Regions from separate parts of the Nocardia sp. BMG111209 genome, predicted to be linked through region 1. Evidence: riboswitches for the same ligand, from Rfam matches in the RefSeq annotation. Region 1 holds a riboswitch; the other holds the start of a gene.
What was found. A riboswitch is a leader RNA that binds a small molecule or an ion and turns the genes downstream of it on or off. The one in region 1 is predicted to bind cobalamin.
Positions count from the first base shown of each region.

Region 2: another riboswitch for cobalamin. It lies ahead of metE (5-methyltetrahydropteroyltriglutamate--homocysteine S-methyltransferase); the one in region 1 lies ahead of G361_RS41805 (CbtB-domain containing protein).

Region 1 covers NZ_KB907307.1:338,506-347,948, forward strand. The annotation lists gene G361_RS0101330 (amidohydrolase family protein) at 1-752, opposite strand, end outside; gene G361_RS0101335 (hypothetical protein) at 749-1,747, opposite strand; gene G361_RS0101340 (hypothetical protein) at 1,786-2,778, opposite strand; gene G361_RS0101345 (TetR/AcrR family transcriptional regulator) at 2,879-3,523, shown strand; gene G361_RS41800 (TspO/MBR family protein) at 3,627-4,229, shown strand; gene G361_RS0101355 (short-chain fatty acyl-CoA regulator family protein) at 4,216-5,640, opposite strand; gene G361_RS0101360 (CbtA family protein) at 5,699-6,547, opposite strand; gene G361_RS41805 (CbtB-domain containing protein) at 6,569-6,781, opposite strand; cobalamin riboswitch at 6,822-6,973, opposite strand; cobalamin riboswitch at 7,095-7,313, shown strand; partial or broken gene G361_RS41810 (5-methyltetrahydropteroyltriglutamate--homocysteine S-methyltransferase) at 7,450-8,562, shown strand; gene G361_RS0101380 (GAF domain-containing protein) at 8,589-9,443, opposite strand, start outside.
Region 2 covers NZ_KB907307.1:3,876,978-3,886,420, reverse strand. The annotation lists gene G361_RS0117860 (pyruvate carboxylase) at 1-2,314, shown strand, start outside; gene metE (5-methyltetrahydropteroyltriglutamate--homocysteine S-methyltransferase) at 2,363-4,633, opposite strand; cobalamin riboswitch at 4,760-4,983, opposite strand; partial or broken gene G361_RS51000 (ArsR/SmtB family transcription factor) at 5,051-5,340, shown strand; gene G361_RS0117845 (alkyl/aryl-sulfatase) at 5,399-7,258, opposite strand; gene trpB (tryptophan synthase subunit beta) at 7,512-8,765, shown strand; gene G361_RS50370 (hypothetical protein) at 8,860-9,249, shown strand; gene G361_RS0117830 (SGNH/GDSL hydrolase family protein) at 9,267-9,443, shown strand, end outside.

The DNA.
Region 1 (9,443 bases):
TCCAGTCCGGCGAGTTCCGGCAGCGCGGCATCGATGCGGTCCAGATAGAACATCATCAGCTCACCCCAGTGCCCCACGATGACCTGCAGATCCGGGAATCGGTCGAAGACGCCGGCCAGGATCAGGCGCAGCAGTTCCAGGCCGGCGTCGTAGTGCCAGCCGATGCCGTGGGTGGCGAGCGCGGCGTCGAGGCGGTCGCCGAGCCCGCTGTAGTAGGCCTCCCGCACGGCGATCGGTGGCGACTGGGGGTGCAGATACAGCGGCGCGCGCAACGCGGCGGCGGTTTCCAGCAGGGGCCGGAACCGCGGTTCGTCCAGGTGCCGGTCTCCGGTGCGGCCGAAGACCATCGCGCCGGACAGGCCGAGGCCGGTCACGGCTCGCTCCAGTTCGGCGGCGGCGGCCTCCGGCGCCGGGGTGGCCAGTGTCGCGAAGGCCTGGAAACGGTCCGGCCGATCGCGGATCGTCTCGGCCAGTCGGTCGTTCACCTCTCGTTGCAGGGCGACGGCGTCGGGCGGGTCGAGATTCTGCACACCGGGTGCGGACAGGGACAGGACCTGGGTGTCGATACCGGCGGCGTCCATCGCCGCGATGCGCTCGTTGCCGATCTCGGCGAGGCGCCGCCCGCTCTCACCCAGAGTGGACGGGGAGAGGGCGAGATCGCGCCGCCGCGGCTCCGCTTTCTGCCACGCGTCCACCACCGCGGCGGTGACCATATGCTCTTCCAGGGCGACGATTCGGTACTCGGTGCTCATGTGTTCCTCAATTCTTCGGCGAACAATTCGTCGACGGTGTGTGAGGCGGCGGAGAGCCCTTGCTCGTGGGAATAACGCAGGAAGGTTTCCAAGGCCGTGCGATTGGCCGCTGTCCCGTAGGGGAACCAGTCCTGCGGGAACAGCGCCTGATTCTCCTCGAACAGGTGGTACATCCACGGCACCATCGTGGTGACCTGGAACAGCTTCCGCATTTCTCGATAGCGTTGTGCGGCAACGTTCTTGGCCGTCAGGAAACCGTCGAACAGGGTGCGCGAAAGTGTCGGACGGGCCTCGAACAGTTCCCGGCGGGCGACGATCGTGTGCATCATGGGGAAGATGCCGGTGCGGCGATACCAATCACGTTCGCGGGCTTCGTGATCCGGGAACAACGGGGCGATGTTCGGTGAGCCGGCGAGGTAGGGAGTGGGTGCGTTGGAGGCGAACAGCGCGTCGATCTCGCCGCGGTCGAGCATCTCGGCGAGGGTGCGTCCCGGCGGCGCGAAGCCGACCTCCACCGCGTCCGGATGCGGATGTGTGGTGAATGCGAACGGAGCGGGCAGCGGAGTTTCCAGGCCGCCGATGATCCAGCGGTTGTGCTCCGGCGCGAATCCGTAATCGTCGGACAGGATGCCCTTCGCCCAGATACCCGAGTCCTGACCGTACATGCCGAATTCGCCGATCGTGCGGCCGGTGAGGTCCGCCGGGCCGGTGATCGCCTTCGAGGTGTTGACGAAGATGCTGGAATGCCGGAACGCCCTCGCCGGGAATACCGGAATCGCGACCAGATCGGGCGAGCCGGTATCCCGGGCGCGCAGATAGTGAGTGAGGCCGAATTCGGCGACGTCGAACCGGCCGGATACCAGACCCGCGAAGATTTCCGGGATGGCGGGACTGTGCAGGGTGACGTCGAGGCCGTCGAAGGCCACGGATCCGTCGAACAGCCCTCGGGTGTTGTCGTAGCGGGTGACGGCGATGTCGAGATGCGCAGTGGTCATGAGCCGAGCCCTTCTCCGATGCCGGAAAATTTTGCCGATCAGGTGTCCAGCAGTGCGGGGGCGAAAATGTCCTCGCTGGTCAGCAGGCGTTTCGAGAGGCCCTGTTCGTGGTGGTAACGCAGGAACGTGTCGATCGCTTTCCGATTCGCGGCGACGCCGTAGGGCCACCAGTCCTCGCCCAGCAGTGCCCGGTTCTCCTCGAAATGCCGGCTGAACCACGGGGTGACGACGGCCATGTGCTGCTTCGACGCACCGTCGCGATATTTCCGCTGGGCGATCTCCTTGGCCTCGCAGAAGGCCCGGTAGACGGATTTCATCAGATCGCCGCGCAGCGCGATGTCGCGCGGGACCGCGACGATGTGCATCTGCGGGAAGATCCCGGTGCGCCGGTAGTAGTCGCGCTCCACGGTCTCGTAGTCGGGGAAGAGCCGGGCGATCCTCGTCGAGCCCTGTAACAGGGATCGGGGGACGTCGACCGAGACGAGCGCGTCGATCTCGCCGGATTCGAGCATGGCGGCGAGGGTTTCGCCGTCGGCCGCGTGCCGCACGTCCACCCCGTCCGGCACCGGCTGCGGGATCCAGTCGAAGGCGGGGATCGGGTGATCGGTGCCGCCGATGACCCAGCGGCTGCGATCGGGGGTCAGGCCGTACTCGTCGGCGAAGATGCCCTTGATCCAGACACCCGGGTCGTGGCCGTACAGCGCGAATTCGCCGATCGTCGCGCCCGCGAGGTCCTGCGGCCGCTCGATCCCCGCGGCCGCATTCACGAAGACCGACGAGTGCCGGAAGTTGCGGTTCGGGAAGATCGGCAGCGCGAGGAACGGCGAATCGTCGAGGTCGAAGGTGCGCAGGAAGTAGGTGAGGCCGAATTCGGCTACGTCGTAACGCCTTTCGACGGTGCGCTGGAAGATGTTCGATACCAGCGGATCCGTCTCGAAGGTGGCGTCGGCCCCCTCGATCGTGACGCGCCCGTCGAACAGGGCCTCGGTGTGCTCGTAGGTGTAGGTGGCCACACGCAGTTTCGCGTTCATCGCGAGTCTCCCTTCCGTGAATGACCTTTCACTTTTAAGCTAGGTCCACGAGTGCGACTCGTCAAGGTAAATGGTCATTCACGTTGAAGGAGGTGCGGCCGTGCCGCGCATCACGCCGGAACGCCGCGAGGCCAAGCGCGCGGAGATCGTGGCGGCGGCCCGTCGCTGCTTCTCCCGCGACGGATTCCACCAGACCTCGATGCCGGATATCGCCACCGAGGCGGGTGTGTCGGCCGGGGCGCCGTACCGCTACTTCGCGAGCAAGGAGGAGATCATCCTCGCCATCGCCGGTGACGCGTTCCGGCTGATCTTCGCCCCGGTCGAGCGGCTGGCCGCCGGTACCGCCGCCGCGTCGGTCGCCGACCTGGTGGCGGCCGCGCTCGAGGCCTCGAGCGCCGATACCGTCACCGACGCCGCGGGACAGGCGGTACCGGTCGAGGAGTTGCTGCGCTGTGCCGTGCAGACCTGGTCGGAACTGCTGCGGAACGAGACCGTGCGCGCGCGTGCCGTCGAGGGTTTCGAATCCGTACGCCACAGCATCGCCGACGCGTTGCGGCGCGGACAGGCCGCGGGCACCGTCGCGCCGACCGTCGATCCGGAACGCGGCGCGCGGGTGGTGATGGGTGTGCTGCACGGGTTCCTGCTCCAGCGGGTGGCCTTCGATCTGGCCGATCCGTCGGGCTTCGCCGCCGAATTCCGGATCCTGCTCGAAGGCACGGGACGGATCGAGACGAGTCCGAGCTGAGCGGCGTGTGTCGGGCCGCCGATGGCGGGTAGCCGTCGATCGGACCTCGGGTTCGCCGGAACCCGGGAGGCTCGCGGACCGACCGTACGAGGAGAGGAATCCGATGCTGGTAGCTCTCGTGACAGACAGGCTGCGCCGACGGGCGGGGGACCGGCCCGCGGTCGCGGATCGGCTGCTGCCCGCCGGTCTGGTGGCGGCCGCGGCACTGGCCGGTGCGGCCGCCAGTGGTAGTTCGTCGCAGTGGTATCGGCGCCTGGACAAACCCGGTTATCAGCCGCCGCGACAGGTGTTCCCGCTGGCGTGGACGAGCCTCTACGCCGACATCATCGTCACCACTACCGCTGCGCTGCACCGTGGTTCGGCCGGGCAGCGGCGGGGGCTGCGTGCCGCGCTGGCGGTGAACATGCTGTTGAACGGCTCGTGGACGTGGGTGTTCTTCCGCGCGCACCGGCTCGGCGCGGCCACGGCCGTGGCCGCCGCCCTCACAGTCAGTAGCGCCGACCTCACGCGGCGTACCGCGGCCGGATCCCGCCGAGGATGGTGGCTGGCCGCCTACCCCGTGTGGTGTGCCTTCGCCACCGTGCTGTCGGCCGATATATGGAATCGCAACCGGTCCGAAGCCGTTGTCGTGCAACCGGTTCCGCCGCGGGCCCGGCCGGCGCCGGTGCCGTCGGTGACCGGCTCCGCGGCGTTCAGGCCGGAGTGATCGGCAGATAGGGGACGGTGAGCGAGCTGTCGTCGTCGGCCCGGACCGGCCGGCCCAGCTGGGGGAAGGCGCGCTGGGCACAGTCGGTGCGCTCGCAGACCTTGCAGCCGGCGCCGATCGGCACGACGGTGCGGGGGTCGTCGACGAGCAGTCCGTGCGAGTAGACGAGTTTGTGCGCGTAGGCGAGGTCGCAGCCGAGCCCGACCGCGAAATCGCGCTTGGGCGAGAGATATCCGGCGGTGCTCTCGTCGGTGGTGCGGGCGAGCCAGAGATAGTGGCGGCCGTCGGGCATCTGCGCGATCTGGGTGCGGATCCGGCCGGGGGTGGAGAACGCGTCGTGGACCACCCACAGGGGGCAGCTGCCGCCGCTGCGGGAGAAGTGGAAAGCGGTGGCGGACTGGCGTTTCGAGATGTTGCCGGCCCGGTCGGTGCGGACGAAGAAGAACGGCACGCCGCGGCGGCCGGGCCGTTGCAGGGTGGACAGCCGGTGGCAGACGGTTTCGAAGCCGACCTCAAATTTCGTTGCGAGCAGCTCGATGTCGTAGCGCATCCGCTCCGCGGCGCGGTGGAATTCGGTGTAGGGCAGGATCAGCGCGCCGGCGAAGTAGTTGGCCAGGCCGGTCCGCAGCAGGCCGCGCGATCCGGCGGGGACGCGGTCGGCCTCCTCGATCAGCCCGGCGATGGTGCCGGCCTGGGTGCGGAAGGCCAGCTGGGTGGCGAGCTGGAAGGCGCGCTGGCCCGCGGACAGTCGCCGGGCCAGGGTGAGTACCCGGGACTCGCGGTCGTAGAGCCGTTTCGGTCCGGGACGGTCCGGGTCGTCGGAGCGGATCACCACGGCGATGTCGTGATGGTCGCGCAGCAGCCGGGTCAGCTGGACATCGAGTCCGCCGACGGCCAGCCCGCGGTCGGCGAACAACTGCTCGGCGGCGAGATCCAGGGCGGGAACGTGATTCCGGCGATCGTAGAAGTAGTCCCGGACGTCCTCGTAGGGCATCGCGAGGCCGGGCGCGCCGACCTCGCCCGCGAGGCCCGCGGACATCCGTTCGAGTTGCTCGGTGGCGCCGTGTAGTCGGCGATGCAGGCCGACCAGCATGCGGGCCGCGGCCGGGCTGCGCGCGACCAGTTCGTCGATCTCGGTCGTGCCGATCGTGGCGCACTCCGGATCCTCGGCGAAGACGTCCTGCAGGTCGGCGATCAGCCGGGCATCGGTATCGGCGGCGAAGAACCCCATGTCCAGATCGAAACTGGTGTTCAAGCGCAGCAGCACCGGCACGGTGAGCGGCCGCTGATCGTGTTCGAGCTGGTTGATGTAGCTGACCGACAACCCGAGCAGCTTGGCCAGCGCGGACTGGGACAGTCCCTGTTGCTCGCGCAGCGCGCGCAGGCGCCCGCCCGCATACGTCTTCTGCATCATCGAAATCTACCGACGGGCCGCCCGATCGGAATCGAGCGGCCCGCGCGGCCATGCCTTACGCGGCCACCTCGGCGGCGGTCACGGACGGGCGCTCACCGAGCAGGCGCGGGGCCAGCGAGGCGAAGCCGACGCCGATGACCACCCACAGGATCAGCTGGGCGGCGAACGAATACAGCCGGAAGTGGAACAGGTCGTCGGCCGGGAAGCCCGGATAGACGATCGCGCCCGACGGATCCTTCAGCGGTTGCGGCGTCTCGGTGTCGAAGTTGCCGAAGGCGGACTTGTTCGACGAGAGATGCCCCAGCGGCGGCAGGATCAGCATGACCACCCCCATCACCACGGCGAACGACACCGCCGCCACGATGGACGCGGTCCAATTGCCCAGCCGCGCGGCCAGCCTGCGACCCAGGTAGATCGCCGCGAACAGCACGAGCACACCGATCACGATCATGGCGACGTACAACGCGGTACGCGCCTTGATGGTGTCGGGATGCCCGATCGACGGCGGATTGGCCGGGTACTTCAGGAACGGCACGGCGTACAGGGCCAGGAACATGCCGCCGGACACCAGCAGGGCCAGGTTGCGCGCGGTGATCCGGCCGGCCCGGCTGATGGCCAGGTAGTAGACGACCGCGAACAGCGCACCCATCGCCGCACCGAACACGATCATGCCGAAGGGCAGGCCGAGATTCTGTTGCTGGCTGCGGGTGAAGATGTCCGGGCCCATGTCCGCCATGGGCTTGCCGGCGGCCTTGTCCAGCGCCATCTGCGCATCGTCGCGGCCCGACTCGTAGTCGATGGCCCGGTTGATGATGGGCTCGGCCATGATCCGGGCGAAGACGAATGCGAGTAATCCGCCGAGCGCGCCCAACAGGACGCCTCGGCCGATGATCTTTTTCTCCATGTGGTGACTCGTCTCCCGTGACTAGTGGCAGGGGAAACCGAGGAAGTGCCGGCCGTCGTGGACGAACTCGTGCACGTGCATATCGCTGCCGAAGATCGAGACGGCGCCCTGATCCACTCCGATGAAGTAGATGACCAGCAACGCCAGCAGCGTGGTGCCGATCAGCCACACCGGCGTCGGGATGGACAGGGATACGGAACCGAGGCCGGAGCGGGGAGCATAGGACGTGGCCACTGAATGACTCCTTCGAGCGGGGGATTTCGCGTCCCCATGGGCGTTCTGCCGACGATGCGGCGGGTCTGACTCGCACCCGCCTAACCGGGCTGCTCACAGTGGCGCGACCGCTCCGGGATTGCACCGGATTCCACACGTATCGTCAGAATTACGATACGAGTGATCGGCGGAACCGGTCAATCCCGGCATGCCCGGACCGTTCCACCTGGTGGGATGGCCCGGTCGTGTATCGGGATCATCACGGACTCGCTATATTGGCGAGCGCAGCTGGTTCGCCCCGGACGGAGTCGAGGAGCCCCTCCCGTCCGGCGGCGTCGAAGCCCGGAGTGCGTGCTCGCGCGGACATCGGGTGAGAGGGAATCCCGGTGAGAATCCGGAACTGTCCCGCAGCGGTGAGTGGGAACGACAGCCGTCATTCGCACTGGGCGCCCCGCGGCGCCTGGGAAGCGACGGCCATTAGGACCAGCTCCGGAGAGTTCGCCGGGGCCGATGCCCACGAGTCCGAAGACCTGCCCGCTGTGCCGGATACGCCGTATCCGGCGGTCGTCGCCTCGTGGATCGGGCGGTACGCCGAGTGGAACCCGGGCACGGGACGATGCTTCGAGGGCTCCAGCTGCGTGCACTCCGGATGGGTGGCGGCCATCGGCTGCCGACCATGGAGTTCACCGATGTCGAACCCTGACGACACCTTCACCGCCACCGTGCTCGGCCTGCCGCGGGTGGGCCCGGCCCGTGAGCTGCAACGCGCCGTCGAATCGTACTGGGCGGGCCGGATCGAGGCCGCGGAACTGCACGAGGTGGCCCGGCGGTTGCGCACCGCGCAGCTGTCGGCCGCCCGGGACGCGGGCCTCGATTCCGTTCCGGTGGGGACGTTCTCGTACTACGACCATGTGCTCGACACCGCGGTGCTGCTCGGCGCGCTGCCGGAGCGGGTGCGGGGTATCGAGGACGAGACGGACCGATATTTCGCGGCCGCTCGGGGCACCGCCGAGATCGCGCCGCTGGAGATGACCGAGTGGTTCGACACCAACTACCACTATCTGGTGCCCGAACTCTCGGCGGAGACGCAGTTCGCGCTGCATCCGGACAAGCCGCTGGCGGAACTGGACGAGGCGCTGGCCCTGGGGGTTCCGGCCCGTCCGGTCGTGGTCGGCCCGATCACCTTCCTGAAGCTGGCGAAGTCGGTGGACGGCAGCGATCTGCTCGAGCGGCTGCCCGATCTGCTGCCGCTCTACGAGCGGTTGCTCGGCCTGCTGGCCGTGGCCGGCGCGCAATGGGTGCAGCTGGACGAACCCGTGCTGGTCACCGATCCGACCGAGGTCGAGCTGGCGCTCGTGCACACCGCGTACAAGCGGCTGGCGGGCCTCGCCACCCGGCCGTCGATCCTGGTCGCGTCCTATTTCGGCCGGCTGGGGGAGGCGCTGCCGGTGGTGGCCGACACCGGCGTCGAGGGCATCGCCGTCGATCTGGTGGCCGGCGGCGACGCGGATGTGGCCGCCGCGGGTGCGCTGCGCGCAACCCTGGTGGTGGCGGGCATCGTGCCCGGTCACAACGTGCAGCGCGTCGACCCGGACGACGCGCTGTCGCGGCTGACCGCTCTGCGCGCGGCCGGCGCCACGGTGGCGGTGTCGAGTTCGTGCTCGCTGCTGCACGTCCCCGACAGCCTCGAGCCGGAGACCGCCTCGGAGCCGCGGCTGCGCAGCCGGCCGGCCTTCGGCAGCGAGAAGATCGCCGAGGTCCGGCTGCTCGCCACCGCGCTGCACGACGGCAACGGCATCGTCCCGCCTCGACCTTGCCGTCCGTGGAGTCAGCGGTCGAGGTAGGCGGCGAGTCCGCCGTGCTCCTCACCGGCGATGAACGCCGATCGCACGTTGAAGATGGCCTCCTCCACGTGGGCGGAACAACCCCACGCCGCATCGCCCCAGGAATCGGCGACCTTGATCTCGGCCGGTGCGGTGCAGCCGTCGGCGCCGCCGAGCTGGCAGCGTTCGGGATGCGGTGTGGCGGCCTGGGCGGCCGCGGCGGTGCGCATCCGGGCGGCGAGTTCGGCCGCGGCGGCGGCCCGCTGCTCGGCCTCGGCCCGCAACTTCTGCTCGGCCCGCATCGCCTCGGCCAGCTCCACGCGAGCCGCCTCGGCATGGGCCTCCGCCGCCGCTTTCGCCTGTTCGATGTGATGGCGTTCGATCGCCAGGCTCGCGGTGTCGGCGAACAGCCGCGCCAAGGCGAGATCGGATTCCTGCGGGGTGCGCGGAACGCGGTGGTACATCGCGAAGGTGCCCAGCAGGCTGCCGTCGCGGGCCAGGATCGGCGTCGACCAGCAGGCGGCCACCCCGGCCCGCTCGGCCAGGCCCCGGAAGTCGTCCCAGAACGGATCGGTACCGATATCGGTGACGATGACCGGCTCGCGCCGATGCGCGGCGGTGCCGCAGGAACCCACCCCCTCACCGGTGGCGATGCCGTCGATGGCCTCGTTGTAGAAGTCCGGCAGGCTCGGCGCGGCGCCGTGCCGCAGATGCCGGCCGTCGGGATCGGCGAGCAGTACCGACACGGAAACCTCTTGCGGCGCAAGGTCTTCGATACAACGGGCCATCCCGTCCAGCACCTCGGCCAGCGGCGCCTGGCGCGCGATCTGCTCCAGCAGGGCACGCTGTTCGGCCGTCAG
Region 2 (9,443 bases), 3.5 Mb from region 1:
CACCGGATACCGGAGTCCCGGTGGCGCGGGCGTCCGGCTCGACGGCGGCGCCAACGTCGGCGCGGAGGTCGGCCCGCACTTCGATTCGATGCTGGTGAAGCTCACCTGCCGGGGCCGCGACTTCGCCGCCGCGATCGCGCGGGCCCGCCGCGCGGTCACCGAGTTCCGCATCCGCGGGCTGTCCACGAACATCCCGTTCCTGCAAGCCGTGCTCGACGACCCCGATTTCCGGGCGGGCCGGGTCACCACCTCGTTCATCGACGATCGCCCCGAACTGCTCACCCGCCACGCCTCGGCCGACCGGGCATCGAAGATCCTGGAATACCTCGCCGAGGTGACGGTGAACAAGCCGCACGGCGAACGGCCGACCACCGTGTACCCGCACGACAAGTTGCCGGCGATCGACCTCACCGTGCCCCCGCCGGCGGGCTCGCGGCAGCGGCTACGGCAACTCGGGCCCGAGGGTTTCGCGCGGGCACTGCGCGAACAGACGGCAGTTGCGGTGACCGACACCACGTTCCGTGACGCGCACCAATCCCTGCTCGCCACTCGGGTACGGACCAGCGGATTGCTGGCCGTCGCCGGACATGTCGCGCGATCGACCCCCGAACTGCTGTCGATCGAGTGCTGGGGTGGTGCGACTTATGATGTGGCGCTGCGGTTCTTGTATGAGGATCCGTGGGAGCGGTTGGCGGCGTTGCGGGAAGCGGTGCCCAATATCTGTCTGCAGATGTTGTTGCGGGGCCGGAACACTGTGGGGTACACGCCGTATCCGGAGAAGGTGACTCGTGCTTTTGTGCGGGAGGCCACGGATACGGGGATCGATATTTTCCGGATCTTCGATGCGCTCAACAATGTGGATCAGATGCGGCCGGCGATCGATGCGGTCCTCGAAACCGGTACTGCGGTAGCGGAAGTCGCGCTGTCGTATACCGGTGATCTGTCGAATCCGGATGAGAACCTGTACACGCTGGACTATTACCTGAAGCTCGCCGAGCAGGTGGTGGACGCCGGGGCCCACATTTTGGCGATCAAGGACATGGCGGGTCTGCTGCGCGCTCCTGCTGCGCACACGCTGGTGACGGCGTTGCGCCGGAATTTCGATCTGCCGGTGCATGTGCACACCCACGACACTCCGGGTGGTCAGTTGGCGACGTATCTGGCGGCGTGGCAGGCGGGTGCGGATGCGGTCGATGGTGCCAGTGCCCCGATGGCGGGGACCACGAGCCAGCCGGCGTTGTCGGCGATCGTGGCCGCTGCCGCGCATTCCCCGTTCGACACGGGCTTGAACCTCCAGAACGTGTGTGATCTGGAGCCGTATTGGGAGGCGTTGCGGAAGGTGTACGGGCCGTTCGAGTCCGGCCTGCCGGGCCCGACCGGGCGTGTGTATCACCATGAGATTCCTGGTGGTCAGTTGTCGAATCTGCGGCAGCAGGCGATCGCGTTGGGTCTGGGTGATCGGTTCGAGGAGGTCGAAGCGAAATATGCTGCGGCGGATCGGTTGCTGGGCCGGTTGGTGAAGGTGACCCCGTCGTCGAAGGTGGTCGGTGATCTGGCACTGTCGCTGGTCGGCAGTGGTGTGGATATCGAGGATTTCGGGGGTGATCCGGCGCGGTTCGATATTCCGGATTCGGTGATCGGTTTTCTGCGTGGGGAGCTGGGTACTCCGGCGGGTGGTTGGCCGGAGCCGTTCCGGACGCGGGCACTGGCCGGTCGCGGACCGGCGCGACCGGAGACCGAACTCACACCGGAAGATGAAGCGGCGCTGGATGGTTCGTCACAGCAGCGTCAGGAGACGTTGAACCGCTTGCTGTTCCCGGCGCCGACCACCGAATTCCTCTCACACCGCGAGAAATACGGCGACACGTCCAACCTCTCGGCGAACCAGTTCTTCTACGGCCTGCGCCACGGTGAGGAACACCGTGTCCAGCTGGAGAAGGGTGTGACCCTGCTGATCGGGCTCGAGGCCATCTCCGAACCCGACGACCACGGAATGCGCACCGTCACCTGCATTCTCAACGGACAGCTGCGCCAGGTGGTGGTCCGTGACCGCGCCATCGGGCAGCAACTACCGACCGCCGAGAAGGCCGATCCGAAGGACCCCGGGCACCTGCCGGCCCCGTTCTCCGGCGTGGTGACCGTGACCGTCGCCGTCGGTGACCGCGTCGAGGCCGGGGACACCGTCGCCACCATCGAGGCCATGAAGATGGAGGCCGCGATCACCGCCCCGCGCGCCGGCGTGGTCGACCGCATCGCGATCGGCACCACACACGAGGTCGACGGCGGGGACCTGCTACTGGTGATCGCCGACTGATCCGGACGCTCGTGGGTCCCGCAGCTGCGGGACCCACGAGCGCGGCTGTCAGGACTGCCGCACCGCCGCCGCGGCCGCGACCAGGTTACGCAGCGAATCCGTCACCTCGGCGGTGCCGCGGGTCTTCAGACCGCAGTCCGGATTGACCCACAAGCGCTGCGCCGGAACGGCTTTCAGCGCCAGCCGCAGCGACGTGGTGATCTCGTCCACGCTCGGCACCCGCGGCGAGTGGATATCGTAGACACCCGGCCCGACCCCGAGATCGAAGCCGATCGCGTTGAGGTCGTCGAGCACCTCCATATGCGAGCGGGCCGCCTCGATCGAGGTGACATCGGCATCGAGTTCCGCGATCGCGCCGATGATCTCACCGAACTCCGAGTAGCACAGATGGGTGTGCACCTGGGTGGCGTCCGCGACACCCGAGGTCGCCAGCCGGAACGCTGCGACCGCCCAGGCCAGGTAGTCGGCCTGATCGGCCCGGCGCAGCGGCAGCAGCTCCCGCAGCGCGGGCTCGTCCACCTGGATGATCGCCGTACCGGCCGCCTCCAGATCGACCGTCTCGTCCCGGATCGCCAGCGCGATCTGCCGCGCGGTGTCGGCCCGCGGCTGATCGTCCCGCACGAAGGACCAGGCCAGGATCGTGATCGGGCCGGTCAGCATGCCCTTCACCGGCTTCGGTGTCAGCGACTGCGCGTACGAGATCCAGTCGACCGTCATCGGCGCGGTCCGTACGACATCGCCGAACAGGATCGGCGGCCGCACGCACCGCGAGCCGTAGGACTGCACCCAGCCGTTGGCCGTGGCGGCGAAACCGTCCAGCTGCTCGGCGAAATACTGCACCATGTCGTTGCGCTCGGGCTCGCCGTGCACCAGCACGTCCAGCCCGATATCTTCCTGCAGCGCAACCACTTCGGCGATCTCCGCGCGCATCCGCTCGTCGTATTCGGCCGGGTCGATCTCACCGCGCACCAGCGCCGCGCGGGCCAGCCGGATCCGGCCGGTCTGCGGATAGGAACCGATGGTCGTGGTCGGCAGCAGCGGCAGGCCCAGGCGTTCCTGCTGCAGCGCACGCCGTTCCTCGGCCGGCGCGCGGCTCGTGTCGCCGGTGCTCAGCGCGGCGAGCCGGTCGCGCACGTCCGCGACGTGCAACCGTGCGTCGGCGTGGCGGTCGCGCACCGCGGTCCGCGCCACCTCCAGCTGATCGGCGACACCGTCCTGCCCCTCGTGCAGGGCGGTGGCCAGCATCCGGACCTCGGCGATCTTCTCGTCACCGAAGGCCAGCCAGGACTTCAGCCGGGCCTCCAGACCCGTTTCCGGGGCCAGACCGTAGGGCACGTGCAGCAGCGAGCACGAACTCGACACCGCCACCGGCACACCCGCGTCGCGCAGTTCGGCGAGCCGGGCCAGCGCGGGATCGGGGTCGATGCGCCACACGTTGTGACCGTCGACGATGCCCGCGACCAGCAGGGTTCCGGTCAGCGACCGCGCGGCCGGCACATCGGCGTCGCCACCGGCCACGAAATCCACCGCGACGGCCTCGACGCCGGTCGCCGCCAGCAACGGCAACGTCGCGCCGAGCCGGCCGAAATAGGTGGCGACGAGGATCGACGGCCGCGCGGCCGCCGCCGCCAGCGCCCGGTACACCGTCTCCACGGCGGTCAGTTCCGCCGGGGTCAGATCGGTGACCAGCGACGGCTCGTCCAGCTGGACCCACTGCGCGCCGGCCTCGGCCAGCCGGGCCAGCAGCTGTTCGTACAGCGGGATCAGATCGCCTGCCCGATCGAGCGCCACGCTGCCGTCGGTGGTCTTGGCGAGCTTCAGGAAGGTGATCGGGCCGACGACCACCGGCCGGGCGGGCACCCCGAGTTCGAGCGCCTCCCGCAGTTCGGCCAGCGGCTTCTCCGGATGCAGCGCGAAGCGGGTACCGGCGCTGATCTCCGGCACGAGGTAGTGGTAGTTGGTGTCGAACCACTTGGTCATCTCCAGCGGCGCCACGGTGGCGGTGCCACGCGCCGCGGCGAAGTAGCGGTCCAGCTCGTCATCGATGCCCTGCACCCGCTGCGGCAGGGCCCCGAGCAGCACCGCGGTGTCCAGGACGTGGTCGTAGTACGAAAAGGTCCCCACCGGAACCGAATCCAGGCCGGCGTCCCGCATCGACGTCAGCTGGGTCGTCCGCAGTTCGGCGGAGATCCGGTGCAACTCGGCCGCGTCGACGCGTCCGGCCCAATACGATTCGACGGCCCGCTTGAGCTCGCGACGCGGACCGATGCGCGGCGCCCCGAGCACCGTCGCGGTGAAGGTTGTCTCAACGTTCGGCACTGTTGTGCTCCCTCGTCAGCAGTGGAAAGACCGCCACCCATCGAGCGCACACTGCAACGGCCGCGGCACGGCCACGGCGACGTTCGGCGTACCACCCTGTCCACGGGGCGACGACCGCCGGATACGGCGTATCCGGCGCAATCTGGCAGGTCTTCGGACTCACGGGCGCCGGCCCCGAGGGGTCGACCCCGGCCCATCCGGCCGGGGCTGGTCCTACCGGCCGTCGCTTCCCAGGCTACGAGCCCAGTGCTCATGACGGCTGTCGTTCCCGTTCACCGCTGCGGGACAGTCCCGGATTCCCACCGGGTTCCCTCTCACTCCCGAACGGCACGAATGCGCCGCCGGGAGCTTCGACGCCGCGCGGTGGGTTCGGGGCTCCTCAGCTCCACCACGGGCGAACCAGCTGCACCGACCAGCATACGAGGCGCGACCGCGGCCCGGTGCGCGGGGAGCTTCCCCGACCGGTTATCGGGTCAGCCGATGCGGGTGGCGCGGCTCACCGAACTACGCCACGCCCCCGGCCGGTGACCGACCTGGCCGAGGCGATCGGCATGGCACAGTCGGCGGTGTCGCATCAGTTGCGGCTGCTGCGCAACCTCGGCTTGGTCGCCGGTACCCGAACCGGGTGGTCGATCGTGTACAGCCTCTACCACTACCACGTCGAGCAGCTGTGCCTCGGGCTGTCCGGCCGGCCCGAGGTCGGCTGAGATCGACCGGGCCGTCGGTACTTTCGCGCATGTGCCGGGTGCGCCGACCGGTACGCGCTCAGGGCGTGACGATCGGGAAGTTCGGATCGGGTTCGCCGAGCACGGATTTCAGCTGTGCCAGTTTCGACGGATCGCCGGACACCCGGATCGTGCCCGCCCGCACCGCTTCCGCGAGATCCTGCCCGCCCGCCAGCACGGCGACGAGGGCCGGCCGGTCGAGGGTGAAGGCGGTATCCGGTGCGGGACCGGCGTTCTCGGGTGACAGCACGTGGTGGACGAACACGCCGTTGCGGAGTTCGGTTCGGTAGGTGCGGTTTTCGTCGGTGAGGTGCCAGTCGGCGATCAGGTGCAGATCCCAGGCCGCGGGGCCGTCGATGCGGAAGGCGACCGCGTCGAGAAGCTGATCGACGGACAGCGCGCTCGCCATCGACGCCGAGGAGGTGCCGGTGGGGGTGCCGATCGCGCCGTGCCGGAGTTCGTAGGCGCCGGTGAGGTAGAAGTTGCGCCACGGCCCGTTCTCCGCGCCGTAGCCGAGTTGCTCGAAAACCTCGGCCTGCAACGCTTTCGCCGCGTCGTTGCCCGGGTCGGCGAAGATCACGTAGTTCAGCAGTTGCGCGGCCCAGCGGTGATCGCCGTCGGCGTGGGCCCGGCGGGCCCGGTCGATCGTGGCGTCCGCGCCGCCCATCGCCGCGACGTGCCGTTCGGCCGAGGCCACCGGCGGATGCTCCCACAGGTGAGCGGGATTGCCGTCGAACCAGCCCATGTAGCGCTGGTAGACGGCCTTCACATTGTGGCTGATCGAGCCGTAGTAGCCGCGGTTGTACCACTTCCGCTCGAGGGTGGGTGGCAGCCGCATCGTCTCGGCGATCTCGATGCCGGTGTGGCCCCGGTTGATCAGCCGCAGGGTCTGATCGTGCAGGTAGCCGTAGGTGTCCGCCTGCAGGGTCAGCCATTCGGTGACGTTGTCGGTGCCCCAGGTGGGCCAGTGGTGGGAGGCGAAGGCGACGTCGGTCCGGTGCGCGAACAGCGTGATCGTCTCGTTGAGGTACTGCGCCCAGACGTGCGCGTCGCGGACCAGCGCGCCGCGCAGGGTGAGGATGTTGTGCAGGGTGTGGGTGGCGTTCTCCGCGGTACAGAGCACCCGGTGGTCGGGGAAGTGGAAGTTCATCTCCGCCGGCGCCTCGGTGCCCGGGGTGAGCTGGAAGTCGATCCGTACCCCGTCGATCACCTCCTGCTGGCCGGTCGCGGTGATGTCCCGGGTCGGCGGCAGCAGGGTGACCGTGCCGGTGGAGGTGGTCATGCCCAGTCCGGCGCCGACCTGGCCGCGCGGCCCGCGGGGGAGGGCCGCGCCGTACATGTAGGCCGACCGGCGGGCCATCGCGGTACCCGCGAAGATGTTCTCCGCCACCGCATGTCGCACGAATCCGGCCGGGGCCAGCACCGGGACCCGGCCCGACGCGGCGTCCTCGGCGGTGGCGACACCCAGCGCGCCGCCGAAGTGGTCGACATGGGAGTGGGTGTAGATCAGCCCGGTGACCGGGCGGTCCCCGCGATGCCGGCGGTACAGGTCCAGGCCCGCTTTCGCGGTCTCGGCCGAGATCAGCGGGTCGATGACGATCACGCCGGTGTCGCCCTCGACGAGCGTCATATTCGACAGGTCCAGGCCGCGGATCTGGAAGAAGCCGGGCGCGACCTCGTACAGGCCCTGCCGCAGCACCAGCTGCGATTGCCGCCACAGCGCGGGATGCACCGAATTCGGGCAGCTGCCCCGGATGAAGGCGTAGGAATCGGCGTCCCACACCACCTTGCCGTTCTCGTCCTCGATCACGCCCGGTTCCAGCGCGGCCACGAAGCCGCGGTCGGCGTCGGCGAAATCGGCGGTATCGGCGAACGGGGGCGCCTGATGCTCGTCGTCCATGTCGCTGTCTCCTGTACGGCTCGAACCGGTCGGGACTTCGGATGGATCGCGGGTGGACCGGCTCCGAGCGTAGTCCGGGAGGTGACCGGCGGGTCCGTTCGCACCGGATGCGGTTCCGGATCGATATTCGGGCGGGAGCGGTTCGCGCCTTCCCGGTGCGGGGAAGCGAACCCCGAGGCGGAATCCCGGCCGGAACTAGGGTCGGACCGAATGGTCGGTCGGATGGCTCGGATCAGCGGATCGGAAGAGTGTGATGTCTTCGCGTGTCGAAACTGGTCGATCGACCAGTACCTACCGGGAGCCGGCGGCGGAACTACCGGACGCGGCGGGCCGATTCGGCGCGTACGGCGGGCGATACGCGCCCGAGGCGCTGATGGCGGCGCTGACCGAGTTGGCGGAGGCCTATCGGCTGGCGCGCGCCGACCCAGCCTTCGGGATCGAGCTCGAGACGCTGCTGCGCGAGCGGGCGGGCCGGCCGACCCGGCTGCACCGGGTGCCGGGGTTCGAGCGACTGCTCGGGGTGCCGGGGGTACGGGTGTACGTGAAGCGCGAGGATATGGCGCACACCGGGGCTTACAAGATCAACAATGCGCTGGGACAGGGGCTGCTCGCCGCGCGGATGGGCAAGACCCGGGTGATCGCCGAGACCGGCGCCGGTCAGCACGGGGTGGCGGTGGCGTCGGTCTGCGCGATGCTCGGGCTGGACTGCGTGGTCTACATGGGAGCGCACGACATGGCCCGCCAGGAGGCGAACGTCGCGCACATGCGGGTGCTCGGCGCCGAGGTCCGCCGGGTCGACGCGGGTGGTCGCAAGGTGAAAGCGGCTGTGAGCGAAGCGGTTCGGGACTGGGTGTCCTCGACCGGCAGTTCCTTCCTGTTGTTCGGCACGGTGACCGGGCCGGCGCCGTATCCGGCCATGGTGCGCGATTTCCAGACCGTGATCGGACGGGAGTCCCGGCGGCAGTTGCTGGCGGCCACGGGGCGTCTGCCGGATCGGGTGGTGGCGTGCGTGGGTGGCGGCAGCAATGCGCTGGGGCTGTTCCATGCCTTTCTCGACGAGCCCGATGTCGCGCTGATCGGGGTCGAGGCGGCGGGGCGGGGGATCGAGAGCGGGCAGCACGCCGCGGCGATCACCGCCGGGATACCCGGTGAACTCGACGGCACGTTCAGCTACCTGTTGCAGGATGCCGACGGGCAGGTGTCGCGCACGCACAGTATCGCGGCGGGACTGGACTATCCGGCGGTCGGGCCGGAGCACGGCTATCTGCGGGATCGGGGCCGGGTCCGGTACCACGCCGTCACCGATGCCACCGCGCTGCGCGGATTCCAGGCGTTCGCGCGCGGTGAGGGCATCGTTCCGGCGCTCGAATCCGCCCATGCCATCGGCCATCTCCTGGAATCCGCCGAGCGCGGCGAGTTGCCGGCGGACTCGCTCGTGCTGCTCGGCCTGTCCGGGCGGGGTGACAAAGATTTGGGCATTGTGGCGGTGACATTGCCAGAAGCGTGATCGAATTCGGGCGAATCGGATCAACGGGCCGGAGCGACTTGTATGCTGCGATGAAGTGAACATAGGGCTTTTCAGTTCGTGATTCGAGGGTCCGATGAAGATTCGTACTTCGGGTGTCCTCCTCGTCCGGTCAGCGAGTGTGCTGGTCGTCGGGGTGTGCCTGCTGGGTGTGGCGGCGTGTGGCGGTGCCGCCACCGAGCGATCGCAGGGCGGTGGCAGCAGCGCGGTGCCCGCGCCGGCGGCCGCGGTGCCGGCGGTGGTGAGCAGTGCCGTCGCCCCGGCCCCCGCCGCCCCGGCCCCGGTGCCCGTGGATGAGCCGGGACCGGCGCCCACCACCACGGAGCCCGCACCGGCGCCCACGACGACCGAGGCGCCCGCGCCGCAACCGGTCGCGCCGAAGCCCGCGCCGCAACCGGCTCCGCAGCCGAAACCTGCGCCGCCGACGCTGGACGCACCCGGCTTCGAGCCGCGCGCGGGCTACTGAGGAATATGGGAGTCGGCATGCGATCGGCAGTCACCGGCGTCGGGAGGGGATTGCGCGGTGTGTGCGCGGCGGCCCTCGCGGTCGCCGCCTCCGCGGTGGGTGTCACCGCGGCGCACGCGGATCCCGTACCGGAGGGCAAACAGGTTGTCGTCCTGGGGGATTCGTACACCGCCAACGGATGGGACCCGCAGTCC